DNA from 2 places in the Burkholderia thailandensis E264 genome. Region 1 is predicted to be linked to the other one. Evidence: predicted binding sites of a transcription regulator. Region 1 holds the regulator's gene; the other holds the start of a gene.
The links. The regulator HrcA, encoded in region 1, represses chaperone genes, less so after heat shock. The targets are predictions, from matches to a motif close to TTAGCACTCNNNNNNNNNGAGTGCTAA.

Region 1 (7,841 bases):
TTTGCCTATCGGGCGCCGTCACCGATCGCACGACGGAATACGGCAGCGCCCGCGCGACGTTCGATCAGCTGTTCAGCTCCCATCCGAAAACCTGTCGATAATCCGGCGGTCCCGCTTCGTCGGCCGTCCGTGCAGCTCTGCCGAAGGCTCCCGGAAATGCCGGCGCCGCTCGAGTTCCGCAAGACGCTTCGCCCGCCCCGCTTCCGTCTCCGCGTAGAGCGTCTGCGCAACGCTCGCCGGCCCGCGCACGTCGCACACGCCGAGCACGTCGATTTCCCAGACGACGTGCTCGATCGTCACGTCGACCCGGTCGCCGACGCGCACGTCCTTCGCCGGCTTGACGGCCGCGCCGCCGATCTTCACCCGCCCTTTCTCGACGGCTTCGGCCGCGAGCGAGCGAGTCTTGAAAAAGCGCGCGGCCCAGAGCCACTTGTCGATGCGCAGCCGCGCGCCGGGTTCGGTCGAGATCTTGAAATTCATGGCAATCAGGTCACGGCTTCCGGCGCCGTCGCGACGCGCACCGGCCAGCCTTGCAGGTTTTCGGCGGCGATCTCGCCGAGCGCCGCGATCCACGCGTGCGACGCGTTCAGGCAAGGAATCCGGTGGAACTCCTTGCCGCCGCCATGCAGGAACTCGTCGCGCACTTCCATTCCGATCTCCTCGATCGTCTCCAGGCAGTCGGCGGTGAAGCCCGGGCAGAACACGTCCGCGCGCCGCACACCCGCCGCGCCGAGCTCCTTGAGGGTCGGCGCAGTATAAGGCTGAAGCCACTCCGCCTTGCCGAAGCGCGACTGGAACGTGACCCGGCACTCGAACGTCGTCAGGCCGAGCGCGGACATCAGGAGCGCGGCCGTCTGCTGGCATTGGTCGTGGTACGGATCGCCGAGATCGAGCGTTCGCTTGGGCACGCCGTGAAAGCTCAGCACGAGCTTGTCGCCCGAATCGAATGCCGGCCTGCCGTGCGCCGCCCAATACTGGCGAACCTGCTCGGCGAGCGCATGGATATAGGCCGGGTGATCCGCGTAGTGGCGCACGGTGCGCACCTCCGGCTGGTTGCGCATCCGGCCGAGCGCGGCGAACGCCGCGTCGAACGCGGTGGCCGTCGTCGAGGCCGAATATTGCGGATACATCGGCAGCAGCAGCACGCGCTCGGCGCCCGCGCGCTTCAGTTGCGCGAGCACGTCGGCGATGCTCGGCGTGCCGTAGCGCATCGCATAGTCGACGATCACGCGGTAGCCGTTCGCCGCGAACAGCGGCTTCAAGCTCTCGACCTGGCGCTCCGTATAGACGCGCAGCGGCGAGCCCTCGGGCAGCCAGACGGCCGCGTACTTCTTCGCGGACGCGCGGCCGCGCAGCGGCAGGATCAGCGTGCGCAGGATCACCTGCCAGACGAGTTGCGGGATCTCGACGACGCGCGGATCGGACAGGAACTGCGCAAGATAGCGGCGCACCGCGCGCGGCGTCGGCTCGTCGGGCGTGCCCAGATTGACGAGCAGCACGGCGACGCGGTGGGCGGCCGACGCGTGCGACGGCGGTTCGAGGTCAAAGCGCATGGAAAGAGCGTGCCGGGGCACCGAATCGAACGACACTCATTATAGCGGGGCGGCCGGGCGCCACCACTCGGCCGTCCGGCCAATTGCGCGGCGCCCGGCGGGCCGGCACGATGACGATGACGGATTCGAGCGGGAAACGAGCGGCAGGAGCGGCGTCGGACGCCGCAACAAGCGTGCTGAAAAGTATGACGAAATGGCGATGAACGGCGGATGGAACCGGTTACTGCTGGCTGAGCGTCAGCGACAGGAGGCGCGCGGTAATGTCGACGATCGGAATCACGCGGTTGTACGCCATCCGCGTCGGGCCGATCACGCCGAGCGTGCCGACGATCTTGCCGTTGACCTCGTACGGCGCGGTCACGACGCTCATCTCGTCGATCGGCACGAGCGTCGACTCGCCGCCGATGAAGATCTGCACGCCCTGCGCGTGACTCGACACGTCGAGCAGTTGCAGCAGGCTCGTCTTCTGGTCGAACACGTCGAACAGCTTGCGCAGGCGCGCCATGTCGGACGACAGGTCCGCCACTTCGAGCAGGTTGCGCTCGCCGGAGATCAGCACGGTCTCCTCGTCGGCGGGCTCCTCGGTGCTCGCCGTGACGGCCGCGTGCATCAGCGCCGTCATGTCGCCGCGCAACTCGTCGATTTCCCCGCGCAGCCGGCGGCGCACCTCGTCGAACGACAGGCCGGCGAAGTGCGCGTTGATGTAGTTCGACGCCTCGGTGAGCTGCGCGGGCGAGTAGTCGCGCTGCGTCGCGATCATGCGGTTCTGCACGTCGCCTTCGGGCGTCACGATGATGAGGAGAATCCGCTTGTCCGACAGGCGCAGGAACTCGATCTGCTTGAACACGTGGCTGCGGCGCGGCGTCAGCACGACACCCGCGAACTGCGACAGGTTCGACAGCACGCTCGCCGCGGCCGCGACGACCTTCTGCTGCGGCTCGCCCGCCTGCAGCGTGGTCTGCACGAGCCGCGTGACCGCGTCGGAATCGATCGGCGACTCGACCGTGAGCATCGTGTCGACGAACAGCCGGTAGCCGCGCGGCGTCGGCACGCGCCCCGCCGACGTATGCGGGCTCGACACGAGGCCGAGCTCCTCCAGGTCGGACATCACGTTGCGGATCGTCGCCGGGCTCAGCTCGAGCCCGGAATAACGAGACAACGTGCGCGATCCGACCGGCTGACCGTCGGCGATATACCGCTCGATCAACGTCTTGAGGAGGGTTCGTGCGCGTGGATCTAACATGATGGAAAATTTTAGCGCAACCGGGCGGCGCCCGCGAGCGCCGCTTGCGCGCCGCCCGTCCCGCGCCCGTTTTGCCGGCCGGCCGCCGGCGGGCGGTTCTTTTCGTCATCGAGCTATGGTGTAATGCCGGCATGAAAATCGGCCACCAATTCCATACCGTCGCGCTCGTCGGGCGCAGCAACACGCCCGGCATCGCCGAGCCGCTCGCGTCGCTCGCCGCGTGCATCGCGAAGCGCGGCTTCGAAGTCGTGTTCGAGGCGGACACCGCGCAGGCGCTCGGCAGCACCGGCTACCCGGCGCTCACGCCCGCCGAGATCGGCGCGCGCGCCGACGTCGCGGTCGTGCTGGGCGGCGACGGCACGATGCTCGGCATCGGCCGCCAGCTCGCGCCGTACAAGACGCCGCTCATCGGCATCAACCACGGCCGGCTCGGCTTCATCACCGACATCCCGGCGTCCGACATGCAGGAAGTCGTGCCGATGATGCTCGCGGGCAGCTACGAGCGCGAGGAGCGCACGCTGCTCGAGGCGCGGATCGTGCGCAACAACGAGCCGATCTACCACGCGCTCGCGTTCAACGACGTCGTCGTGAACCGCAGCGGCTTCTCCGGGATGGCCGAGCTGCGCGTGTCGGTCGACGGCCGATTCATGTACAACCAGCGCTCGGACGGCCTCATCGTCGCGACGCCGACGGGCTCGACCGCATACGCGCTGTCGTCGCAGGGGCCGATCCTGCATCCGCAGCTGCAGGGCATCGTGCTCGTGCCGATCGCGCCGCACGCGCTGTCGAACCGGCCGATCGTGCTGCCGGACGATTCGAAGATCGCGATCCAGATCATCGGCGGGCGCGACGTGAACGTGAACTTCGACATGCAGTCGTTCACCGCGCTCGAGTTGAACGACACGATCGAAGTGCGCCGCTCGAAGCACACGGTGCCGTTCCTGCACCCGGTCGGCTACAGCTATTACGCGACGCTGCGCAAGAAACTGCACTGGAACGAACACCCGTCGAACGAAGAAGACGACGAATAAATCCCGACGCCCCCCTTCCGACCGACACCCATGCTCCGCCACCTCTCGATTCGCGATTTCGTCATCGTCGCCGCACTCGACCTGGAATTCGACAGCGGCTTCACCGTTTTCTCAGGCGAAACCGGCGCCGGCAAATCGATCCTGATCGACGCGCTCGCGCTCGCGCTCGGCGAGCGCGCCGACGCGAGCGTCGTGCGCACCGGCAGCGGCCGGGCCGACATCAGCGCCGAATTCACGCCGCACGACCGCGTCGCGCGCTGGCTCGACGAGCACGCGTTCGATGCCGACGACACGGTGATGCTGCGGCGCGTCGTCGACGCGAACGGCCGCTCGCGCGCATTCATCAACGGCACGAGCGCGACGCTCGCGCAGCTGCGCGAAGTGGGCGAGATGCTCGTCGACATCCACGGCCAGCATGCGCACCAGTTACTGATGCGCGCGGACGCGCAACGCGAGCTGTTCGACACGCACGCGGGGCTCGCGGCGGACGCGGCCGCGGTCACGCGCGGCTATCGCGCATGGCGCGACGCGACGCACGCGATCGACGCCGCGCAGGCGCACGAGCGCGAGCGCCAGCTCGAACGCGAAAAGCTCGCGTGGCAGCTCGCCGAGCTCGACAAGCTCGCGCCGCAGCCGGGCGAATGGGACGAGATCAGCGCCGAGCACAAGCGGCTCACGCATTCGGCAAACCTGATCGACGGCGTGCAGGGCGCGCTCAACGCGATCTCGGAATCCGACGACGCGATGCTCACGCAGTTGGGCGCGATCGTGTCGAAGTTGAGGAGCCTCGCCGAATACGATCCCGCGCTCAACGACGCGCTCGCGTCGCTCGAACCGGCCGAGATCCAGTTGCAGGAGGCGTCGTACTCGCTGTCGCACTATGCGCAGCGTCTCGACCTCGATCCGGACCGGCTCGCGCAGGTCGAGACGCGGCTCGACGCGCTGCATTCGACCGCGCGCAAGTTCCGGCTGCCGCCCGAGACGCTGCACGGCGAGCACGAGGCGCGCCGCGCGCAGCTCGCCGAGCTCGACGCCGCCGCCGACCTGAGCGCGCTGCAGGCGATCGCCGACAGGGCGAAGGACGCGTATCTCGCCGACGCGAAGAAGCTGTCGAAGGCGCGCGCGCAGGCGGCGAAAGCGCTCGGCGCGGCGGTGACGACGGGCATGCAGGAATTGTCGATGGCGGGCGGCAGCTTCGAGGTCGCGCTCGTGCCGCTCGCCGAAGGCGGCGCGCACGGGCTCGAGCAGGTCGAGTTCCGCGTCGCGGGTCATGCGGGCGTGCCGCTGCGGCCGCTCGCGAAGGTCGCCTCGGGCGGCGAGCTCGCGCGGATCAGCCTCGCGCTCGCGGTGATCGCGAGCGCGGCGAGCCCGACGCCGACGCTCATCTTCGACGAAGTCGACACGGGCATCGGCGGCGGCGTCGCCGAGGTGGTCGGGCGGCTGCTGCATCAGCTCGGCCAGATGCGGCAGGTGCTGTGCGTGACGCACCTGCCGCAGGTCGCCGCGCGCGGCGATCATCACTTCCAGGTCGCGAAGGGCGAGGACGGCGAAGGCGGCACCGTGTCGACGGTCGTGCCGCTCGATCGCGCGAGCCGGATCGAGGAAGTCGCGCGGATGCTGGGCGGCCTCGAGATCACCGCGACGACGCGCAAGCACGCGAAGGAAATGCTGACCGCGTGACGCAGCGCGCGCCGGCCGCGACGGATTCCGCGCGGCCGCGGCGGCCGGCTCGGCCGCCCGCGCGACCTCGGGCACATCGTCGCCCGCGTCGCCCGGGCTTCCGCCGCGCGCAGACGGATCGCGCGACGAAATCGCGCGAAAACCGGCACGCGGCGGCGGCCGGCTCCCCCCGCGTCGCGAGCGTCGCGCGGCGGCCGCGTTCAGGCGCCCCGCGCGGGCCGTGCTTCGGCTTCCGCCGCGCTTGCCGCTACGCGCCGAACGCGCGCTCCCACAACGCGACCACGGCCCGCCGCTCGGCCGCGACCCGCTCGGGCTCGACGCGCGCCTTCTCCATCCCGTCGAGCCGCAGCCGGTGCTGGAGCTTCCGGTAGGTCCGGTACGCGGCGCCGACCGTCTCCGCCTCCGCCTCGCTCATCAGCCCGAAGCGCGACACCTCGCGCAGCAGCGCGATGTTGCCGGTGTTGCGGATCATCTCCGGCTGCTGCGCCGCATGCAGCAGCACCCAGTACTGGACGACGAACTCGATGTCGACCATCCCGCCGCGGTCGTGCTTCAGGTCGAACAGCTCGGTCGTGTTCGGGTGCCCGGCAAGCACCTTCTCGCGCATCTCGACAATCTCCTTCGCGAGCACCGCCGCGTCGCGCGGCGTCGTCAGCACCTGCACGCGAATCGCCTCGAACGCCGCGCCGATCCGCGCGTCGCCCGCGCTGTAGCGCGCGCGCGTGAGCGCCTGATGCTCCCAGACCCACGCGGTGTTCGCCGCGTCGCCCTCGCGCAGCTGGTAGCGGCGGAACGCATCGAGATCGGTGACGAGCAGGCCCGCCTCGCCGTTCGGCCGCAGCCGCAAATCGATGTCGAACAGCGTGCCCGCGCCCGTCGCGGTCGTGAGCCATGTGATCAGACGGCGCGCGAACGTCGTGTAGACGTCGGCCGCGCGCTCGTCCGGATCGTCGTACAGGAAGATCAGATCGAGATCGGACGCGTAGCCGAGCTCCTTGCCGCCCAGCTTGCCGTACGCGATCGCCGCGAAGCACGGCGTGTCGCGATGGCGCTTCGCGAGTTGCGACCAGACGACTTCGATCGTCACGTCGAGCATCGCGTCGGCGAGCTCCGACAGGCGGTCGCTCACGTGCTCGACCGACAGCCGGCCGGCCAGATCGAGCAGCAGGATCCGGAACACCTCGGCCTGATGCGCGTGGCGCAGCAGGTCCATCTGATGCTCGGCGCCGTCGGCGGCCGCGAGCCGCCGGCGCAGCGCGTCCTTGAACGCCGGCCAGTCGAACGGGCTGTCGATCGCCTCGTCGTCGAGCAGTTCGTCGAGCAGTTGCGGATGCCGAATCAGATAATCGCCGCCCCAGCGCGTCGCGCCGAGCACCGACAGCACGCGCCGCAGCGCGGCCGGATATTCGGTCAGGAGCGCGAGATACGCCCCGCGCCGGCCAACCGTCTCGAGCAACTCGAAGCAGCGCACGACGGTCTCGTCGCGATGCGCGGCGTCGATGCCGGGCGCCGCCTCGAGCGCGCGATGCGCGACCCGGTCGAAACGCACGCGGCTCGATTCCGGCAGCCCCGCGTAGCGCGACGAGCGCCACACCGCCTGCAGCCGCGCGAGCACGGCCGCCGGATCGGCGAAGCCGAGCTCGGCCAGTCGCCCGACGAGCGCGTCGTCGGCGCCGTCGTCGGCGAGCGCGCTGCTCCAGATGCAGCCCGCCGCCTGTTCGTCCTCGCGCCGCGCGCCGCCGCCCGCCTTGTCGGCGAACACCTGATCGAACTGCGCCTCGACGAACGCGCGATGCCGGTCGAGCTGGGCGATCAGCGCCGCGTAATCGGCGAAGCCGAGCGACGCGGCGAGCGCCGCGCGCTCGGCCGGATCGACGGGCATCGCGTGCGTCTGCGCGTCGTTGCGGTATTGCAGCCGGTGCTCGAGCGTGCGCAGGAACAGATAGGCATCCGTCAGCCCCGCGCGCACTTCCTCGGCGATCAGCCCGCTCGCGCTCGCATGGCGCAGCACGGCGAGCGTCGGCTGCACGCGAAAGCCCGCGTCCTGCCCGCCGCGGATCAGCTGGAACACCTGCGCGCTGAACTCGATCTCGCGGATTCCGCCGCGGCCGAGCTTGATGTCGTCGGCCTTGTCGGGCCGCATCGTCGCGCGCCGCCGCGCCTCCTGGCGAATCTGCTCGTGCAGCGAGCGGATCGCGCCGATCACGCCGAAATCGAGATAGCGCCGGTAGACGAACGGCTTGACGATCGCATCGAGCTGCTGCGCGAGGCGGCGCGCGGCGGCGCTCTCGCACTCGGTCACGAGCCTGCCCTTGATCCACGCGTAGCGCTCCC
Region 2 (7,841 bases), on a different replicon from region 1:
GCAATCGTCGGTCGTCGACGCTCACCAATCGTGTCGGAATTCCCATCGATGTCCAATGAAGTCGCCACCCGCCTGCGTCACGTGCGCATGAAGTACGGGCTGTCTCAACGCGAGCTCGCGAAGCGCGCGGGCGTCACGAACGGCACCATCTCGCTGATCGAGCAGAGCCGCGTCAGTCCTTCGGTAGGATCGCTGAAGAAATTGCTCGAGTGCATTCCGATGAGCCTCGCGGAGTTCTTCACGTTCGAGGTCGACGAGAACCGCTCGGTCGTCTCGCGGCGCGACGAGATGCCGAATCTCGGCAACGAGACGATCGGCTTTTATCTCGCGGGATCGGGCGTCAAGGATCGCAACATGTGCATCATGCGCGAGGTCTACCAGCCGCTCGCGGATACCGGAGCGGAAATGCTCACGCATGCGGGGCACGAGGGCGGCGTCGTGGTGTCGGGGCGGATCGAGCTAACCGTCGACGGCACCACGTGGCTGCTCGACCCCGGAGACAGCTATTACTTCGAGAGCCGCTTGCCGCACCGTTTTCGCAATCCCAGCGCGGAACACGTCTGCGAGGTCGTATCGGCGAATTCGCCGCCCACCTTCTGACGTCGCGCCAACGCGATTCGCCGCCGGCCGCGCGCTGCGGGCAAGCAGCGCCGCATCCGTCACGCATGGCGGGACGCCACGCCCGCGGGGCGAATCTCATTCTACGAGGCTATTCCGATGGACAAGACCACTTTGGCTTACTGGCAGGACAAGGCCGCGTCGCTCGCGATCGAGGGGCGCGCATTCATCGACGGCGCGTATCGCGACGCGCACGGCGGCAACACGTTCGATTGCGTGAGCCCGATCGACGGCCGCGTGCTCGCGAAGGTCGCCGACTGCGGCGCGGCCGACGTCGACGCGGCGGTGGCCGCCGCACGGCGCGCGTTCGACGAGCAGGTGTGGGCCGGGCTGAACCCGCGCAAGCGCAAGGCGATCCTGCTGCGATGGGCGGCGCTGATGCGCGCGCATCTCGACGAGCTTTCGCTGCTCGAAACGCTCGATGCGGGCAAGCCGATCGGCGATACGACGACGGTCGACGTGCAGGGCGCCGCGTACTGCGTCGAGTGGTTCGCGGAGGCGATCGACAAGGTGGGCGGCGAAGTGGTGCCCGCCGATCATCATCTCGTCGGCCTCGTCACGCGCGAGCCGCTTGGCGTCGTGGCCGCGGTCGTGCCGTGGAATTTCCCGATCCTGATGGCGTCGTGGAAGTTCGGGCCGGCGCTCGCCGCGGGCAACAGCGTCGTGCTGAAGCCTTCCGAGAAATCGCCGCTCACGGCGATCAAGGTCGCGCAGCTCGCGCACGAAGCGGGGATTCCGGCCGGCGTGTTCAACGTCGTGCCGGGCGGCGGCGAGCCGGGCAAGCTGCTCGCGCTGCATCGCGATGTCGACTGTCTCGCATTCACCGGCTCCACGGGCGTCGGCAAGCTGATCATGCAGTACGCGGGGCAATCGAACCTGAAGCGCGTGTGGCTCGAGTTGGGCGGCAAGTCGCCGAACATCGTGCTGCCCGACTGCCCGGATCTCGATCGCGCGGCGAAGGCGGCGGCGGGTGCGATCTTCTACAACATGGGCGAGATGTGCACGGCGGGCTCGCGCCTGCTCGTGCACCGCGACATCAAGGACGCGTTTCTCGAAAAGCTCGTCGCCGCGGCGCGCGCGTACAAGCCGGGCAATCCGCTCGACCCGAACGTGTCGATGGGCGCGATCGTCGATGCGCTGCAGCTCGAGCGCGTGCTCGGCTACATCGAGGCCGGGCGCGCCGAAGCGAAGCTGCTGCTCGGCGGCGCGCGCGTGAATGCGGCGAGCGGCGGCTTCTACATCGAGCCGACCGTGTTCGACACGGCGCCCGATACGAAGATCGCGCGCGAGGAGATCTTCGGGCCGGTGCTGTCGGTGATCACGTTCGATTCGGTCGACGAAGCGGTGAGAATCGCGAACGACAGCGAATACGGGCTGGGCGCGGCGGTGTGGACCGCGAACCTGACGACCGCGCACGAAGTCGCGCGGCGACTGCGCGCGGGCACTGTCTGGGTCAACTGCTACGACGAAGGGGGCGACATGAACTTCCCGTTCGGCGGCTACAAGCAATCGGGCAACGGCCGCGACAAGTCGTTGCACGCACTGGAGAAGTACACCGAGCTGAAATCGACGCTCGTGCGGCTGCGCTAAAGGATTCGCAAGCCAGCGCGGCGGCGCGCGCAACGTGCCGCCGCGTTCCCAATGAATCCGACCGCCGGTTCGCTCGCATCTTTCTTCGGAGCGGCATCGCGAGCGAGCCGGTCTCTCCATCGGGTCATTCGATGAATGAAACGCTTTATGGCGACGGCGCGATCCGCCGTCCATCCGTCTACGGTTCCTCGATCGAAAACACTTACGCGGGCGTGCTGTCGTTCATGCGGCGCAACTACACGCGCGATCTCGACGGCGTCGACGTCGTCGTGTCCGGCGTGCCGCTCGATCTCGCGACGACGTTTCGCTCCGGCGCGCGCCTGGGCCCGTCCGCGGTGCGCGCGGCGAGCGTGCAGCTTGCCGAGCTGAATCCGTATCCCTGGGGATTCGATCCGTTCGACGATCTCGCGGTGATCGACTACGGCGACTGCTGGTTCGACGCGCACCATCCGCTCTCGATCAAGCCCGCGATCGTCGAGCACGCGCGGACGATCCTGCAATCGGACGCGAGGATGCTGACGCTCGGCGGCGACCACTACATCACGTATCCGTTGCTGATCGCGCATGCGCAGAAGTACGGCAAGCCGCTGTCGCTGATCCATTTCGACGCGCACTGCGACACGTGGGCCGACGACGCGCCCGACAGCCTCAATCACGGCACGATGTTCTACAAGGCCGTCAAAGACGGGCTGATCGATCCGAAGGCGTCGGTGCAGGTCGGCATCCGCACTTGGAACGACGACTATCTCGGCATCAACGTGCTCGACGCCGCCTGGGTGCACGAGCACGGCGCGCGCGCGACGCTCGAGCGCATCGAGTCGATCGTCGGCGGCCGGCCTGCCTATCTGACGTTCGACATCGACTGCCTCGATCCCGCGTTCGCGCCGGGAACGGGCACGCCGGTCGCGGGCGGGCTGTCGTCCGCGCAGGCGCTCGCGATCGTGCGCGGTCTCGGCGGCGTGAACCTGATCGGCGCGGACGTCGTTGAGGTCGCGCCCGCTTACGACCAGAGCGAGATCACCGCGATCGCGGCCGCGCATGTCGCATGCGATCTGCTGTGTCTGTGGCGGCAGCGCAAGGCGGGCGCGCGCTGACGGCCGCATCGGCGGCCCGGCGCGCCCCGTCGAACTGTCGGACATACGGAGCGAGCGATGGCATACGCGATCAAAGCCGAGGTGAGCGATCCGCAAGCGAAGACATGGACGTTCGCCGCGCAAAAGACGATGTACGGCGGCAAACGCATTGCCGAGGGCGACACGATCTTCGTGTTCGCGAGCGAGAACGAGGGCGGGCCGGGCCTCGTCGCGCGTGGTGTCGTCACGTATGCGCAAGCGATCGCGAAGACGCCCGGCATCGCGCGGCATACGCCGCGCACAAGTGTCGCGATCGCGCGCACGGCGCTCGCGAAGCGCCCGCTGGGGCGCGTCGGGCTCAAGCGCTTTGCCGACTGGAGCGACGGCCGACCGGAGACCGAGCTCAACTTCAAGCTCTATCGTCAAGCGACGAACAAGATCGTCGGCATCTCGAACGAAGCCGCCGCGTTCCTCGACACGTTCTTTCGTTAGCCCAGCCGGCCGGCCGCTCCTGAAGCCGCAGCTAATGCGTTTTCCCCGATAAGTTTTTGCGAATCCGTTATTGGAGCGTTCGGGCGCGCGTTTCTATACTCGACACCTGATTGGCACTCACCCAACCCGAGTGCCGACGATTTCGATAAGGAAACGTGAGAATGAGCCTACGTCCGCTACACGATCGCGTCATCGTCAAGCGACTCGATCAGGAAACCAAGACCGCATCGGGCATCGTGATTCCCGACAGCGCGGCCGAAAAGCCCGATCAGGGCGAAATCGTCGCGGTCGGCCCCGGCCGGCGCGATGCCGACGGCGTGCGCGTCGAGCCCGACGTGAAAGTCGGCGAGCGCGTGCTGTTCGGCAAGTACGCCGGGCAGCCCGTGAAGGTCGACGGCAACGAATTGCTGGTGCTGCGCGAGGAAGAGATCGTCGCAGTCGTTCATTCCTGAGCGGGGAGCATCATGGCAGCGAAAGAAATCATTTTCCACGACGGCGCGCGCACGAAGCTCGTCGAAGGCGTCAATCTGCTCGCGAACGCGGTGAAGGTCACGCTCGGCCCGAAAGGCCGCAACGTCGTGCTCGAGCGCAGCTTCGGCTCGCCCGTCGTCACGAAGGACGGCGTATCGGTGGCCAAGGAGATCGAGCTGGCGGACAAAGTGCAGAACATCGGCGCGCAACTCGTGAAGGAAGTCGCGTCGAAGACGAGCGATGCGGCGGGCGACGGCACGACGACCGCAACCGTGCTCGCGCAGGCGATCGTGCGCGAAGGGCAGAAGTACGTCGCGGCGGGCCTGAATCCGCTCGATCTGAAGCGCGGCATCGACAAGGCGGTGGCCGCCGCGGTCGAGGAACTGAAGAAGATCAGCAAGCCGACGACGACGAGCAAGGAGATCGCGCAGGTCGCGACGATCTCGGCGAACGGCGAGGAATCGATCGGCCAGCGCATCGCCGAGGCGATCGACCGCGTCGGCAAGGAAGGCGTAATCACCGTCGAGGACGGCAAGTCGCTCGCCGACGAGCTCGACGTCGTCGAAGGGCTGCAGTTCGATCGCGGCTACCTGTCGCCGTACTTCATCAACAATCCGGACCGCCAGCTCGCGGTGCTCGACGAGCCGTTCATCCTGTTGCACGACAAGAAGATCTCGAACATCCGCGATCTGCTGCCGGTGCTTGAGCAGGTTGCGAAGGCGGGCCGGCCGCTGCTGATCGTCGCCGAGGACGTCGAGGGCGAGGCGCTCGCGACGCTCGTCGTCAACAATATCCGCGGCACCCTGAAGACCGTCGCGGTCAAGGCACCGGGCTTCGGCGACCGCCGCAAGGCGCTGCTCGAAGACATCGCGATTCTCACGGGGGGCCAGGTGATCGCCGAGGAAACCGGCCTCACGCTCGAGAAGGCGACGCTGCAGGAGCTTGGCCGCGCGAAGCGCATCGAGGTCGGCAAGGAAAACACGACGCTGATCGACGGCGCAGGCGACAAGCCGAACATCGACGCGCGCGTGAAGCAGATCCGCGCGCAGATCGCCGATGCGACGTCCGACTACGATCGCGAGAAGCTGCAGGAGCGCGTCGCGAAGCTCGCGGGCGGCGTTGCGGTGATCAAGGTCGGCGGCGCGACCGAAGTCGAGGTAAAGGAAAAGAAGGACCGCGTCGACGACGCGTTGCACGCGACGCGCGCGGCCGTCGAGGAAGGCATCGTGCCGGGCGGCGGCGTCGCGCTGATTCGCGTGAAGCAGGCAATCGCGGAGTTGACGGGCGCGAACGTCGATCAGAAGGCGGGCATCAACATCGTGCTGCGCGCGCTCGAGGAGCCGCTGCGCCAGATTGTCGCGAACGCGGGCGAGGAAGCGAGCGTCGTCGTCGCGACGGTCGCGGCCGGCAGCGGCAACTACGGCTATAACGCGGCGACGGGCGAATACGGCGATCTCGTCGAATCGGGCGTGCTCGATCCGACTAAGGTCACGCGCACCGCGTTGCAGAACGCGGCGTCGATCGCGGGCCTGCTGCTGACGACCGACGCGACGGTCCACGAAGCGCCGAAGGACGCGCCGCCCGCGCAGCCGGCGGGCGTGCCGGGCGCGGGCGGCACGGGCTTCGATTTCTGAGCGGCCGTGTAGCGCCGGCGCGAATGCGTGCGCGGCTCCGGGCCGCGCGCCACGGCGACGCATGCGATGCGTGCTTGGGAGGGGCGCGGCGACGCAGCCCGTGTCCTTGGCCTGGCGCGCGTCGACGTCCGTCGCGCACGCTGCCAGTGCGCGCGACGCGATCGACGGCGATTCGCTTGCGAGCGGCCTTGCGCCGCCGATGCGTCGACGTCCGTCGCGCCCGAAGCGAGTGGGCCGTATCTGACTCGCGCGCTGAACAACAACGGCTTTCTGCCGGACTTCGTCGCATTGCACGCGAACGCGCCGCCGCGCTCGAAGCACTTCCGATCGTCGCCGAGATCAATGGCCGCCGCGACGCTCAAGTGCGCGGTGATCGCACCGCGCGGCCCGGGCGGCGTCAGCTCGACGAAGCTTCCGGGGGCGCGGGCCGCGCCGACGCCGGCAGCCCGAACAGGCGATCGAAAGCGAGATTGAACGCGAACGTGTACGCGAGGAAGAATGCGATCAGGCCCAAATCCAATACGAACGCCTGCCACAGCGAAACGTCGAGCCACCACGCGAACAGCGGCACCAGCATGACGACCAGCCCGGCCTCGAAGCCGACCGCGTGCGCGATGCGCCGTAGCAAGCCGCGTCCCCGGCGGGTCTGGCGGGCTTCCCACCATTCGAATGCGGTGTTGTAGGCCAGATTCCAGGCCACCGCGATCGCCGAAGAAGCGACGGCCGCGATGCTCGCATGCGCGGGGGCCTGGCCGGTGAGCAGCGAAAATCCGGTCGTGGTGATCGCGATGGCGATCAGCTCGAAGCATGTGACGTAGACGATTTTTCTCTTGAAACCTTGCATGGCGGAGTGCGGAACCGGGGATGCCGGAGAGGCCGTGTTCGAAGTGGAGTCGAGGTCGACGCGAATGATCTGACGAAGCGATCGGCACAGAGGATACCGAATTCGGCGCACGATCGCCTCCGGTCCGTGCGCCGCGCGTTATCGTGACCACGGCGCGTTGCCGGCGCGCGCGGGCCGAATGCATCTCGCGGCGGTGCCGACGCCCGCCATGCGCTCGGCGGGCCCCGCGCCGGGCCCGCGCCGTCGGGCACTGCATCGCGGCCGTATTGCGTCCCTATCGCTTCGCTATTGCGTCCCCCGATCGCGGCGCCCGCATGCTGCGCAGCGGCAAGCATCTCGCCGCGCGTTGCCGTCCCGTGCCGCCGAGTCAAGCGCGGGCGCGCCGGCCGCGCGCGCCCGGTCGTCCGGCCTTTCGGGTATCCCGTCGGTTTCCGGCTTTCCGTTTCATTGACCCGGCCGTAGTTTCGCGCGGCCACCGCGCGCCGCCGATTGCGACGAAATGGCGGCTGCGGTATGGTCGTCGCATGCGGCGACGCGCCGCTCTCGGCCGTCACGCCACGTGGCTATAGTGTCGAGCCCATCATCCACGCGCACTGCCGTAGAGAGACTGTCCATGGCGACCATCGCAACCGAGTTCCATCTCGCTCCGCAGCAATTCTCGATCGACGTGCTGCTGGAAAAATACGCGAAAGGCGACGAACGAACGGCCGACGACATCTATCGCCGCGTCGCGCGCGGCGTCGCGCAGGCGGAGCCGCCGGAATTGCGCGACGAAATCGAGGCGCGCTTCGTCGAGCATCTGCAACGCGGCGCGCTCGGCGCGGGCCGGATCATGAGCGCGGCGGGCAGCTCGATCGCGGCGACGCTGATCAACTGCTTCGTGCAGCCGGTTGGCGATTGCATCCAGGGCGTCGACGAGCGCGGGCTGCCCGGCATCTACGTCGCGCTGCTGCAGGCGGCGGAGACGATGCGGCGCGGCGGCGGGGTCGGCTACAACTTCTCGGCGATCCGGCCGCGCGGCGCATACGTGCATTCGACGGGCTCGAGCGCGTCCGGCCCGTGCAGCTACATCGACGTGTTCGACGCGTCGTGCCGCACGGTCGAGAGCGCGGGCGCGCG

Region 2: the regulator HrcA is predicted to act here: its motif matches at 3,884-3,910, upstream of BTH_RS09920 (co-chaperone GroES).

Annotation. Positions count from the first base shown of each region.
Region 1 covers NC_007651.1:1,457,264-1,465,104, reverse strand. Annotated here, with positions in the region: gene BTH_RS34555 (hypothetical protein) at 1-101, shown strand, start outside; gene BTH_RS18845 (RNA-binding S4 domain-containing protein) at 73-480, opposite strand; gene hemH (ferrochelatase) at 486-1,553, opposite strand; gene hrcA (heat-inducible transcriptional repressor HrcA) at 1,774-2,796, opposite strand; gene BTH_RS18830 (NAD kinase) at 2,928-3,827, shown strand; gene recN (DNA repair protein RecN) at 3,858-5,507, shown strand; gene glnE (bifunctional [glutamate--ammonia ligase]-adenylyl-L-tyrosine phosphorylase/[glutamate--ammonia-ligase] adenylyltransferase) at 5,755-7,841, opposite strand, start outside.
Region 2 covers NC_007650.1:2,358,849-2,366,689, reverse strand. Annotated here, with positions in the region: gene BTH_RS09940 (cupin domain-containing protein) at 49-600, shown strand; gene BTH_RS09935 (aldehyde dehydrogenase) at 718-2,208, shown strand; gene speB (agmatinase) at 2,340-3,302, shown strand; gene BTH_RS09925 (hypothetical protein) at 3,360-3,773, shown strand; gene BTH_RS09920 (co-chaperone GroES) at 3,935-4,225, shown strand; gene groL (chaperonin GroEL) at 4,238-5,878, shown strand; gene BTH_RS09910 (PACE efflux transporter) at 6,276-6,722, opposite strand; gene BTH_RS09905 (adenosylcobalamin-dependent ribonucleoside-diphosphate reductase) at 7,336-7,841, shown strand, end outside.